DNA from 3 places in the Priestia sp. P1_B12_1 genome. Region 1 is predicted to be linked to each of the others. Evidence: riboswitches for the same ligand, from Rfam matches in the RefSeq annotation. Region 1 holds a riboswitch; each other region holds the start of a gene.
What was found. A riboswitch is a leader RNA that binds a small molecule or an ion and turns the genes downstream of it on or off. The one in region 1 is predicted to bind thiamine pyrophosphate.

Region 1 (4,216 bases):
TGAAGCCTGCATACATGCCGCTCGAGCTCTTTCTTGAAACATCAGCGGATTCCATTTCTCTTCTTGCTGAACAGGTATCTCTACAATCGGGATATTTTTTAACGGCAGCCGCTTTGACCCAATGTATACAGTTGATCCGCTAACTTCTGTATTTTGCATACCAGCCCCAATTACAGTAGCGCGCGTTGTCTCAGCGGCTTGAGATACTTGGATGGATTGAAAATGATATGCTAGAAGCGGACCAACGTCTCCATGTATGGCCACTTCCTTCACTGTTTTTGGCTTTTGCTTCTCCATCATTGCTCCTACTCCTCCTGAAACCATGATCATTTCGGGGATAGAAGATCTTGTATGAGGAGAAACGATCAGCGAGGAATTTTGATTCAGCGCATTTACATAATTCACGGTTTCTTCAGCTAGTAATTGACAGATAGACGAGAGCTTTTCAAATGTTGCTTTTTCACCTTCTCGCAGTGTTAAAGAATTATTTTTCAAAAATTCAGTTAAATGAGAAGAAACGTAGGTAACAAAACCTTCTGAATTCAGACGAATTAATCTTCCTCCCACATGCAGTGTAAACGTTTCTATAACTTTTCCATTTTGACATAAAGCGATGTTAGCAGTTCCTCCTCCTACATCAATATTGGCAATTACTGCATTTGTTTCAGCAGAACGTTCGATTGCTCCTGATCCTTTTGCTGCTAATATTCCTTCTAAGTCAGCGCCGGCTGTTGCAACAACAAAATCCCCAGCATGTTCGGCTAGATAGTGAACGATACTTTCTGCATTTTTCTTTCTGGCCGTTTCTCCTGTGATGATCACAGCACCTGCCTCCACTTGATCTAAGGAGATTCCTGCATTCTTATACTCTTGTTCTAGTAGTACCGTTAATCGTTGAACATCGATTTCAACATCGTTTAGCATAGGAGTGGTATAGATAGAACTTGCATACGTTACGCGACGATCAATAATTTGACAGCCTGGCAGCGTAAACTGATTTTGTTGATTTGCTATTAACAGCTTGCTTACAATCAGTTTTGTTGTACTTGTTCCAATATCTAAACCTATGCTCGTGATCCATTTCTGTAGCATGCTATCAATCCCTTATCTCGTTTGAATATGGTGATTATCATAAAACAGTTTTTTGAATATTTCACTAACTATGTTATCAAACCTGACACACTTTTGTGTAAACAAAGGTGACAAATGACAAAAAAGACTAAATCTTGGTAGATTTAGTCTTTTTGCTTATGATGAGTGTGATTTAGTTATAATCATTCTTGATGCCGATGGAATTAATAGTGAAAGAATGATTAAGCAGGCTATTAGTGATCCTACCATTGAAATCCCGTTCATTGAAAAAGAATACCATAGAGCGGACATGCCCTTTGGCGCATATGATCCCCAGAAAATAATACCCGCAATAAAGTGCCAGAAATACCGTGCGAAGCTGCCGATAATAAGGGATAAAATAATCAAAACAAAAGCTTTTGATCTGTTATTGTTAGCTAAATTAGTTTTAATAGATTGCGAAAAAATACCTCCAAAACCTATAAAAGCAAAAGCCACAATATATTCAATAAACGTTTGCAGCGCTGTTAAAATATAAGCTGTTCCTGTTGCCAACTGTAAAAGCCCCCATAATAGACCAGATAGAGCCCCGCCTTTTACTCCCCAGCGAAAGCACATAATAAAAATGGGCACCATGGAGAACGAAATACTCACAGCCGTTGCAATCTTAATGGAAGGCAAAAGATCAAGTAGAAGTGCCAATGCTGCAAAAATAGCTATTTCAATTTTAGCCTGTAAAGGTAATGCTTTATTCACGTTTCTCACTCCTGTTTTTGAATCATTCATATCAAACGGTTTACACAGGAGTAAGCAAATATATGCTACTATTCCCACATTCCTACGCTAGCGTTAACTAACAGGTTCGAAGGGTCTGAACAATTTGTTCACTCTCAGCACGGCGGCTCCCCCTGTGGTACGTTCGGATATTTATGTAGTATTATGACAACATCCATTATATCATATGTAACAAAATAGATTCGAGAGATTTCAAAGATGTTTCTATTTTCTGAATCTATTTTTTATAATGACAATCGTTTTAGTATTTGGTATACTTCTTTTATGTCAAATGAATATAAAAAACCCTCATCCTAATCGATGAGGTAGAGGTCGCAGTTTTTAATAGTAAAGCAACGGAAATGCAGAGAACATTGAGGATGTTGCTTGAAAGGAAAAATTGCCGAAGTTTAGATCACTTCTCGGTTGATTTAAGCTGGGGCTGTCTCCGAACAGGAACAGAACTGTCACATCATGCGAGTGATGTGAAGAGCTATCTTCACGGAAGGTTGACGCGGTTTTCAGATTTAAAAGCGCGCACATATACTGCGGGCTTTTTTTATGTTATCCCGTCTCTTTCCGTACATTCGAAAGGAGTATTTATCTATGCAAGAGCAGCAAGAATTAAAACGTGGGTTGAAATCTCGCCACTTAACGATGATTTCATTAGGAGGAGCCATCGGAACCGGCTTATTCCTAGCAAGTGGTGGAGCAATTCACACAGCAGGACCTGGGGGAGCGCTTTTAGCTTACGCTATCATTGGTGTCATGGTTTACTTTTTGATGACCAGCCTAGCGGAGCTCGCAGCTTATATGCCTGAAGCCGGTTCGTTTAGTACGTATGCGTCTCGGTTTGTAGATCCATCCTTTGGTTTCGCTCTCGGCTGGAACTATTGGTATAACTGGGCTATTACGATTGCCGCTGAATTATCGGCTGGAGCCCTTATTATGAAATTTTGGTTCCCAAACTCTTCTTCTATTTTATGGAGTGCCCTGTTTTTATTAATTATGTTTGGGCTTAACTACCTTTCTGTAAAAGGATTTGGTGAATCTGAATTTTGGTTTTCGTTAATTAAAGTAGTAACGGTTATCATCTTTTTAGTTATTGGTATTATGATGATTTTTGGTATCTTTAACAATGAAGCACCAGGTTTTAAAAACTTCACGCTTGGTGATGGACCCATTCACGGTGGATTCTTTACTGTCTTAGGTATTTTTATGGCTGCTGGTTTTTCATTCCAAGGAACAGAGTTGCTTGGAGTCGCAGCTGGAGAAAGTGAAGATCCGGAAAAAACGGTTCCTCGCGCAGTTAAACAAGTCTTCTGGCGCATCTTGTTATTTTATATTTTAGCTATTTTTGTTATCGGGATGCTTATTCCATACACAGCGGATTCATTAGCAAGTGATGATGTGCGGGTAAGTCCATTTACTTTAATATTCGAACGAGCAGGTCTGGCGTTTGCAGCATCAGCTATCAATGCCGTTATTTTAACAGCCGTTTTATCTGCTGGTAACTCAGGTATGTATGCTTCTACGCGTATGCTTTGGAACTTAGCAAAAGATGGAAAAGCACCGAGGTTCTTAGCAAAAGTAAATAAACGAGGCGTTCCGGTTAATGCTTTAATCGCAACGGCACTTGTCGGTACACTTGCATTTGGTGCTTCATTTTTTGGAGACGGTGCGGTATACACGTGGTTACTTAACGCTTCTGGTATGTCTGGTTTTATTGCTTGGTTAGGAATTGCCATCAGCCACTATCGTTTTAGAAGAGCATTTGTTGCTCAAGGTCATGATTTGAGTGAACTTCCATATCATGCAAAACTTTTCCCGTTTGGTCCTATCTTTGCCTTTATTTTATGTGCTGTTGTCATTTTAGGTCAAAACTATTCGGCGTTTACGGGTGATTCGATTGACTGGTACGGTGTACTTGTTTCTTATATCGGACTTCCTTTATTCTTAATTGTTTGGTTAGGATACAAATGGACGAAAAAGTCAAAACTTATTCCGTTAAAAGAATGCCAAGTAACAGTAAAAAAATACGAATAAAAAAAGCTCTCTATTCTTTTGAATAGAGAGCTTTTTTATGTGATCTGATCAGCAAAATGAAGAGATATATAGGCGGGCTGATTTTTCATAACAAGCATATAACCTTTGAGGGGGCGATTACAGTAATCAGCAGCTTCTATATAATAAATATGCTGAATTAACCTGCTTAAATGGGTTACAAAAGATGGAAGTTGATGAGTAGGAATGCTTTGGATGTAGTCTATGATTTCTTGTTGAGTTTGAAGGCCTGAATGGGTACATTCTAACAGATAAAAAAGCGGATCTGCTGCTATAGTAGATAGTTCAGAGTTGTGTTTGATTCTAT
Region 2 (4,216 bases), on a different contig from region 1:
GCGGCGAAGGATATGGCGATCAATACTTAGAATTATCTGGTACAGCTGTTCTTCGTACTGGTGATCAATTAAAAGGACGTATATGGAACGATCACATGAAAGAATGGTTTGACGGTCCAAATGACCCTGAGTATGTTGTTCTTGAAATTACGCCGAACGAAATTCGCTTTATGAATGAAGGCGAAGAAACTCCTCAAACTGTTCAGCTATAATAAAAAAAGCGCACACTGTGCGCTTTTTTTATTTTCCTACCGCTTCTTTCAATTGAGCTGCTTTTTCTTTTGGAGACGCTGCTAAGCTAATCGCGGTAATAATAGAAACGCCATCTGCACCTGCTTCTACTACTTGTTTGGCATTTTCAGGCGTGATCCCGCCGATTCCTACAATTGGAAAGTCAATATTCTGGTTTCGTACTTCTTCAATTAACTTTGTACCTTGCACTGCTTTTGCGTCTTTTTTTGTAGACGTAGGAAAAACAGGCCCCATTCCTACATAATCCGCCCCGTCTTTTATCGCTTGCTGCAGCTCTTGTGCATTATGAACAGAGACGCCTACAATTCCTTTTCCTATTTTCTCTCGAACAATATGAGCTTTTTCATCTTCTTGTCCAATATGAACGCCATCTGCTTGTAAGCGGATCGCTAAGTCAAGATCATCATTCACAACAAAAGGAACGCTGTGCTGCTGACAAATTTGCTGAAGTTCCTTCGCCAGCTGATATTTCGCTTCTCCTGTTAGGGCACCCTCGCCTTTTTCACGGAATTGAAACACAGTAACGCCGCCTTCAATTGCTTCTTTCAACACTGCTCTCGGATCTTTTGTACAGTTATTGCTGCCCATTATAAAATAAACTTGCAGCAGCTTTTTGATTTCTTTGTTTGTCATTTTCCGGCTCCTTTTAACGTTGATGTACTCTTGCATATGATTCAATATCCTGCCCAGATAAAAGATGAAGCTGGTTTAACAGCTCAATTTGAAAGCTTCCCGGCCCTTCTTCACCTTTTTTCGCTGCGGCGATTTCACCTGCCACTCCGTAAAAACTTAAAGCAGCAACGCTTGCCTCGACATATTCTTTTTCTACAGCAGCGAAAGCTCCTATAATTGATGTCAGCAGACATCCAGTCCCCGTCACTTTCGTAAATAACGGGTGACCGTTGTCTACTGTATACGTTTTGTTTCCATCTGTGATTACATCTTGTTTACCCGTGATAACAATCACTGTATCTAATTTGTTCGCTGCTTTCTCAGCAAGTTCAATGACGTCTCCTTGCCCTTCTAATGAATCAACGCCTTTAATGAGCCATGACTCGCCTACTACATTCGCAACTTCAGCAGCGTTACCACGAATAACTGCCATATTTAATTCTTCTACAAGCTGACGTGCTACTTCTGTACGAAACGGGGTCGCTCCGGCTCCTACAGGATCGAAAATAACCGGCACGCCATTTTCATTTGCTGATTTTCCTGCTATTCTCATCGCTTCTACTTCTTGAGCCGTCAGTGTACCCATATTTAAGACAAGCGCTCCGGCGATTCGTGCCATGTCAGCCACTTCTTCTTTCGCATAAGCCATAACAGGTGAAGCTCCTAGTGCAAGCAGTCCATTTGCTGTAAAGTTGGTTACCACAACATTCGTAATATTATGAACAAGCGGACTTATGTCTCTTACTTTCTCTAATTGAGCTGAAATTTTACTAATATCCATGTTTTTTCACTCTTTTCATTTAGTTTTAACACTGCAAAAAAGACAAAAAAGCACCTTGCATGCGCAAAGTGCTTTGGTATGTACTCACATTCCCTGCGCTGGCATTATCCAACAGGTTCAAATGGTCAACAGGCGTCCCTGTACTCTCAGCCTGCCCCGCGCAAGCTCCCATACTATTCTTGTTACGTTTAAAGTTTACTATTAACCTTTTTTATTTGCAACCATTTCACTGTTTTGCCGATAAAATAAAGCTTCTCTATAGGCTGAGTGGCGCTTTAAAGCTTACACCATTCCTCAAAGAATAATCAAAAGACCTCCAGTAAGCTACTGGAGGTCTTCTATTCCCTAAGAATTCTATCATTTTTCCTTATGGTTATTTCTCTTGAACCGCTTGATTTCTCACAACTGTTTTTCTGTCCTTCCCTGCTCTTAAAGATAAAAGAAAACAAAGAAGCAGTACAAGTGCAGCTGATACGTACGGATAATTAATGTTTATATCAAAGAGAAAGCCTGCTACAACGGGGCCAATAATATTTCCAAGACTTGTATAAGCAGAATTTAGTCCGGCTACATATCCTTGGTCGTCTTGTGCCATCATCGACATTTGCGTGCTGATTGCCGGACGTAAAATATCTGTTGCTAAAAAAACGATAAATGTCACAACAATAATAAGCCAGTACGTGTGCACAAATAGCGTAAGTAAAATAAAAAGTCCCGTCATCATCAAGCAAAACGAAATCACTCTTTTTTCACCAAACTTATTTAAAATCCACCCAAAAATCGTAACCTGCACTACAGCCCCCGCAATAGAGCCGAACGTAATAACAAACGCAATATCTTTTGGCGTAAAGCTAAATTTATGATCAACAAATAGTGAAAAAATCGTTTCATAATTGGATAATCCAAACGATGTCACAAAAACAATAATTAAACTTAAAAAATAAGGTTCTTTATAAGAATTCATAAGCTGCAGTAGCAGCCGCTCTTCTTTTGGATTCTCATTGTTTGAAACAGCATGATTTTGTACAGGACGAGACTCTGGCAAAACAAGAAGCGTAATCACTGCAGCCAAGCCTCCTGCTACTGCGGCCATATAAAATGGTACACGCATGCCGTATTCAGCTAAAAAGCCGCCGATACCGGGTCCAATAATAAATCCTGTTGTAATCGCCGCCGTCACATAGCCCATTCCTTTAGCGCGTTCTTTAGCAGACGTCACGTCCGCTGTATAGGCCATAACAGCAGGCATAATGAGCGCGGCCCCAACCCCGCCTAACATTCTCGATAAAAATAATAAAAGAGGTGTACTCACTGAACCAAAGAACCATTCAGACAAGGCAAAAACAATCATTCCCGCTACAATAATTTTCTTTCTCCCTAACGAATCTGATAACCGACCCGCTAAAGGTGAAAACAAAAATTGAGTCAGTGAAAACACCGCTACTAAAAGCCCCATCACGCTGCCGTTGATATGAAGCTCCGTCATATATGTTGGCATAATTGGAATAACGAGACCGATTCCTGTAAAAACAATAAAAATATTTAGCATGAGCAGCAAAATCGCCGCTCGATTTCTTAACAATAATGACATATAAACCTCCTGATTACAAAAATACTGAACGTTCGGTCTATAAAAATACAAAATAATGAGGGATTACTCATTACCGCAATAAGCATCCCCGATTATTTAAGAAGACCTTGCTATGATTCCGTTTAAAAATACATCGATTGCTGAATGGTAAAGCTTCAGGGCATTTTCCGTGTTCGTTTTTCGAGACATGCGGCTCATTCCAACAAACAGCCCTTCTAAAATCACTGCAAGCTGTTCTGCATTTTTAGGAGAAAACTCTCCTTCATCAATGCCTTTTTGCAAAAGCTCCCGGTTAAACTCCACGTGTCGTTTCACCATCTCATCAATTCGCTCTTCGATGTCGCTGCCCTTTTCCTCGTTGTTAAAAAACTCATCGGCAGCTTTCGTAAGAGGATGATTTAAATCATCTAAAATGATTTGCTCCGCAATTCCAAAAAGCTTATCTCTTGTTGTTTTGTAAAGAGACTCTCTTTCTTTCCAGTTGCGTTCCCACTCGAGATCCCATTCGTCTATTAAATAGAGAAAAAGCCCTTCTTTACTTTTAAAGTGATAATAAATATTCCCTTTACTGCTTCCCGTAGCTTCTACAATTTCCTCAATAGATGTAGCTTTATAGCCTTTTTGAGAAAACAATGCTTTAGCGGCATCTGCCACTTTTCTTTTGGTTTGTTCACTTTGAAGCTTTTTTTTATTCAAGCTATTTCCACCGCCCGGCACATTTATTATTTATACTGAACATTCGTTTTGTATTATCTGACACCTATACTACATAGGAAAATCCTTTTTGTCTAGTGAAAAAATCTAGTTTATACCTTTTTATATGAATTATGACAAAACAAAAAAACAAAGAGGTTGAGACATAACTAAATCAACCGCTAGAAGCCACTGCATATATGAAACCTACGTTCACCATCACCATA
Region 3 (4,216 bases), on a different contig from region 1:
CAAAGTAACAGAGGAGTTTGAAAAGTTAATTGATGAATCTGGCGGTATTAATTTAGAAAACCGTGCGGCTCAGCGGAAATCGGAGCTGAAAGAAAAAAACGCAACTCCGTTTAAGCTCTTGCTTCGCCGAATTGCAAGTATTTTTATTCCGTTAATACCTGCTCTTGTAGCATCTGGACTTATCACCGGAGTGACAAAAGCAGCAGTTCAAGCGAAGTGGCTTCCTGCAGATTCACAGATTGCTATTCTTTTAACCGTTATCGGAAGCGGCTTATTTGCTTATCTGGGTATTTTAGTAGGTATTAATGCGGCAAAAGAATTTGGTGGTTCGCCGGCTTTAGGGGGCTTAGCAGGTATTTTAGTCATTAATCCTGCCGTAGCTGATATTAAACTTTTTGGTGAAGCACTTTTGCCGGGTCGGGGTGGCTTAATAGGAGTCTTGCTTGCAGCAATCTTTATGGCCGTAGTGGAAAAACGTGTGCGTAAATTTGTCCCTCAGTCACTGGATATTATTATTACACCAACCGTTACGGTGTTAATTACAGGCATTATTACGTATGTAGTATTCATGCCAATCGGCGGCTTGATTTCAGACGGAATCACAAAAGGCCTTTTAGGAGTTTTGGAGGTTGGAGGAGTTGTAGCAGGCTTTGTTTTAGGAGCAACATTTTTGCCGCTCGTCATTACAGGACTTCATCAAGGTCTTACTCCTGTTCATTTAGAGCTTATCAATTCAATTGGAGATGATCCGCTTCTTCCTATACTAGCAATGGGCGGAGCCGGTCAGGTCGGTGCAGCTTTTGCTATCTATATCAAAACAAAGAAAAAACGTTTAAAGCGAGCAATTGGAGGCGCTCTACCTTCAGGGCTGCTTGGAATTGGAGAGCCGCTTATTTTTGGAGTCACACTTCCTTTAGGACGCCCCTTTTTAACCGCTTGTCTTGGAGCTGGAATCGGCGGAGCGTTTCAGGCGCACTTTCATATTGCGACTGTAGCAGTGGGAGTCTCAGGTTTGCCGCTTACGTTTTTAGTTCATGCGCATCAAATTCTTCTTTATTTACTCGGGTTAGTTGTTGCTTACGCAGCCGGCTTTGTTTGTACGTATTTCTTTGGATTCAACGATGAAATGGCGAGAGAGTTTGAATGATTGGCATTTCGTTTTATTTAAATGATAGTGATGCTAAAAAAAGATTAATAGAAGCAAGTGAGTGCGGCGTCACACGTGCATTCACTTCGCTTCACATTCCAGAGGAAAAAGGAGATTTGGCTGAACGGGCAAAAGAACTGCTGTATGTGGCTAGAGATTGTGGAATAAGCGTGTATGCAGACGTATCCAAGCATACGCCGGTTCATTTAGGTATCGAAAGCCTTATGTCGCTATCTTCACTTGGCGTATCTGGTATTAGACTAGACGATGGGTTTAGCACAGCAGAAACTCTTTCGCTTGCGAATGAATTTTATATTGCCGTTAATGCAAGTACGTTATCCAAACAAGAAATTGAAGCACTCTTATGTGCAGGTCTTCATCATCATCAGCTGCTTGCATGGCATAATTTTTATCCGCGGCCTGAAACAGGGCTTGAAGAAACATTTTTTCAACAGCAGACAGATTTATTTAATGAACTTCGTATCCCAGTCTGCGCTTATATTCCCGGGGAAGGCGAAAAGAGAGGCCCTATTTATCAAGGTCTTCCTACTAGAGAAAAAGACCGTAATAGATGCCCTTTTACCTCTGCAGTAGATTTATACGGCTGCGGAGTAGCGGAGGTTTATATTGGAGATCCATATGCCGGTTCAAATTTATTAAAGCGTTTGGTTCAATATCAAGAAAGCAGCATTATTCCGCTGCGCATTCGTTCACCTCATATAGAGGGAACGTACAGCGTGCGTCCAGATGTATCAAGAGACGCTCTGCGTTTAGTTGATACACGATCTGTAAAACCGGTGCCGCCATTTCATACAGTCGAGCGCAGAATCGGAGCAATTACAATGGACAATGATGGCTACGGACGTTATAGAGGAGAGGTTCAAATAGCTAAAACGAATTTGCCTGCAAATGCGAATGTGAACGTGATTGGGTATGTGATAGAAGAAGATCATGAGCTGCTTTCGTTAGTGAAACCGGGGCAAAAACTTGAGCTTGTTCCTGTCTGAATGGAAAAACGGTGTATTTTTAAAGAAGCCGATAGCTAACTAGTAAGCTTATAAAAGTAAAGAGCACACACTGCTTAAAAAAAGTGTGTGCTTTTTATTTTACTAAAAAGGAAACTATTTTCATTGCTGAATCATGAACCTTTCTATTGAATAAAACGCTTTACTATGATAAAACTATTACAGGTAAACATATGATAATCGTTTAATTTTATAGAGATACAACGCCACTAGGGGTGCTTTCTAAGCTGAGAGAGACGAGAAGTCTTAACCCTTATAACCTGAACTAGGTAATACTAGCGTAGGAAAGAGGTATTGTAATGGATGTTTTGTATGGTATTTCCTTACGAACTCGTTATAATAATTTTTTGTATATAAACAAAAACACTTCTTTCCTGCGAAAGAAGTGTTTTTTTATGCGTAAAGGAAGGTGTCATACATGGAAGAAACAATTGATTTGCTTGTCAAACAGGTAGAGGAGCGCAAAGGGGAGCTAATCCAGTTAGTAAAAACGCTTGTTGCATATAAAACGCCAGCGCCTCCTGCACGAAATTCTAATGAAGCGCAGCGCTACGTAGCGGATTTCCTTGAAAACTGCGGTTTTTCCATCGATATGTGGGATTTATATTGCAACGATCCTATTGTAGTGGGCACGTTAAAAGGGAAAAAATCAGCTGACTATCAAAGCTTAATTATTAACGGGCATATGGATGTAGCTGAGGTACAAGAAAATGAAAAGTGGGAGACAAATCCGTTTGAAGCTGTGGTAAAAGACAACATGATAATCGGACGCGGAGTTGCTGATATGAAAGGCGGCTTGGCAGGAGCATTATTTGCAGTCCAGCTTTTAACAGAAGCAGGAATCGAACTGCCGGGAGACTTGATTTTTGAATCCGTTGTAGGAGAAGAAGTGGGAGAGGCAGGTACGCTGCAATGCTGTCAGAAAGGATATACAGCTGACTTTGCGCTTGTTGCTGATACGAGTGATTTACATATTCAAGGTCAAGGCGGAGTGATCACGGGATGGATTACGATAAAAAGCAGTAAAACCTATCATGACGGTACACGCCGAAGTATGATTCATGCTGGAGGAGGTCTGTTAGCTGCGAGTGCTATTGAGAAGATGGCAAAAGTGATCGGAGGGCTGCAAGAATTGGAGCGCCACTGGGCTGTTACAAAAAGCTATCCAGGATTTTTGCCGGGAACAAATACGATTAATCCAGCAGTAATCGAAGGGGGAAGACATGCTGCTTTTATTGCAGATGAATGCAGGCTGTGGGTCACCGTTCACTATTATCCCAATGAATCATACGGCCAAGTATCAAAAGAAGTGGAAGAATACATTTTAGCTATTGCAAAAGCAGATCCATGGTTAAAAGATAACCTGCCAACCTTTGAATGGGGAGGCACATCAATGATTGAAGACAGAGGAGAAATCTTCCCGTCATTAGAAATTGATGAAAATCATGCTGGAGTCCAGCTGCTTGCACATACTCATGAACAACTTGAAGGGAAAAAGCCCCCAATCGATGTGTCAACTAGCGTAACAGACGGGGGATGGCTAGCTGATGCGGGGATTCCGGCCGCTATTTATGGTCCGGGAAATTTAGCAAATGCACATGCTGTGAACGAACAATTAGATATAAATCAGCTTGTTCAATATACAAAAGTGATGTTGCAGTTCATTTATACGTGGCTGCATACGCATAAGGAGTGATCATCATGAAATTTAGTGAACGATTATACGAAAAGCTGCAGCCTATTTGGCGTCAAAATCATAATCATCCCTTTGTACAGGGAATGGGAGACGGAACGCTTGAAAAGGAGAAGTTTCGCTTTTACATGATTCAAGATTACCTTTACCTAATTGATTATGCAAAATTATTTGCGATTGGAGCCATGAAAGCTACTGATGTTCAAACGATGGGGAAATTTGCTGCACTTTTGGATTCTACATTAAACGAAGAAATGAGCCTGCACCGTGAGTATGCCAAGAAATTTGAAATCAGCGAAAAAGAATTAGAAAAAGCGCAGCCATCTCCTACAACGCTTGCATACACACACT

Region 2: linked by a shared signal. The riboswitch ahead of thiM (hydroxyethylthiazole kinase) and the one ahead of thiT (energy-coupled thiamine transporter ThiT) in region 1 are both predicted to bind thiamine pyrophosphate.
Region 3: linked by a shared signal. The riboswitch ahead of AC1D0Y_RS06935 (acetylornithine deacetylase) and the one ahead of thiT (energy-coupled thiamine transporter ThiT) in region 1 are both predicted to bind thiamine pyrophosphate.

Annotation. Positions count from the first base shown of each region.
Region 1 covers NZ_JBFTZR010000007.1:45,243-49,458, forward strand. The annotation lists gene AC1D0Y_RS21255 (ethanolamine ammonia-lyase reactivating factor EutA) at 1-1,092, opposite strand, end outside; gene thiT (energy-coupled thiamine transporter ThiT) at 1,249-1,857, opposite strand; TPP riboswitch at 1,890-1,990, opposite strand; lysine riboswitch at 2,165-2,349, shown strand; gene AC1D0Y_RS21265 (amino acid permease) at 2,452-3,891, shown strand; gene AC1D0Y_RS21270 (hypothetical protein) at 3,927-4,216, opposite strand, start outside.
Region 2 covers NZ_JBFTZR010000003.1:383,089-387,304, forward strand. The annotation lists gene AC1D0Y_RS12960 (pyridoxamine 5'-phosphate oxidase family protein) at 1-212, shown strand, start outside; gene thiE (thiamine phosphate synthase) at 241-885, opposite strand; gene thiM (hydroxyethylthiazole kinase) at 899-1,705, opposite strand; TPP riboswitch at 1,779-1,887, opposite strand; gene AC1D0Y_RS12975 (MFS transporter) at 2,079-3,296, opposite strand; gene AC1D0Y_RS12980 (TetR/AcrR family transcriptional regulator) at 3,393-3,992, opposite strand.
Region 3 covers NZ_JBFTZR010000002.1:266,868-271,083, forward strand. The annotation lists gene AC1D0Y_RS06925 (PTS transporter subunit EIIC) at 1-1,147, shown strand, start outside; gene AC1D0Y_RS06930 (MupG family TIM beta-alpha barrel fold protein) at 1,144-2,154, shown strand; TPP riboswitch at 2,374-2,476, shown strand; gene AC1D0Y_RS06935 (acetylornithine deacetylase) at 2,591-3,868, shown strand; gene tenA (thiaminase II) at 3,874-4,216, shown strand, end outside.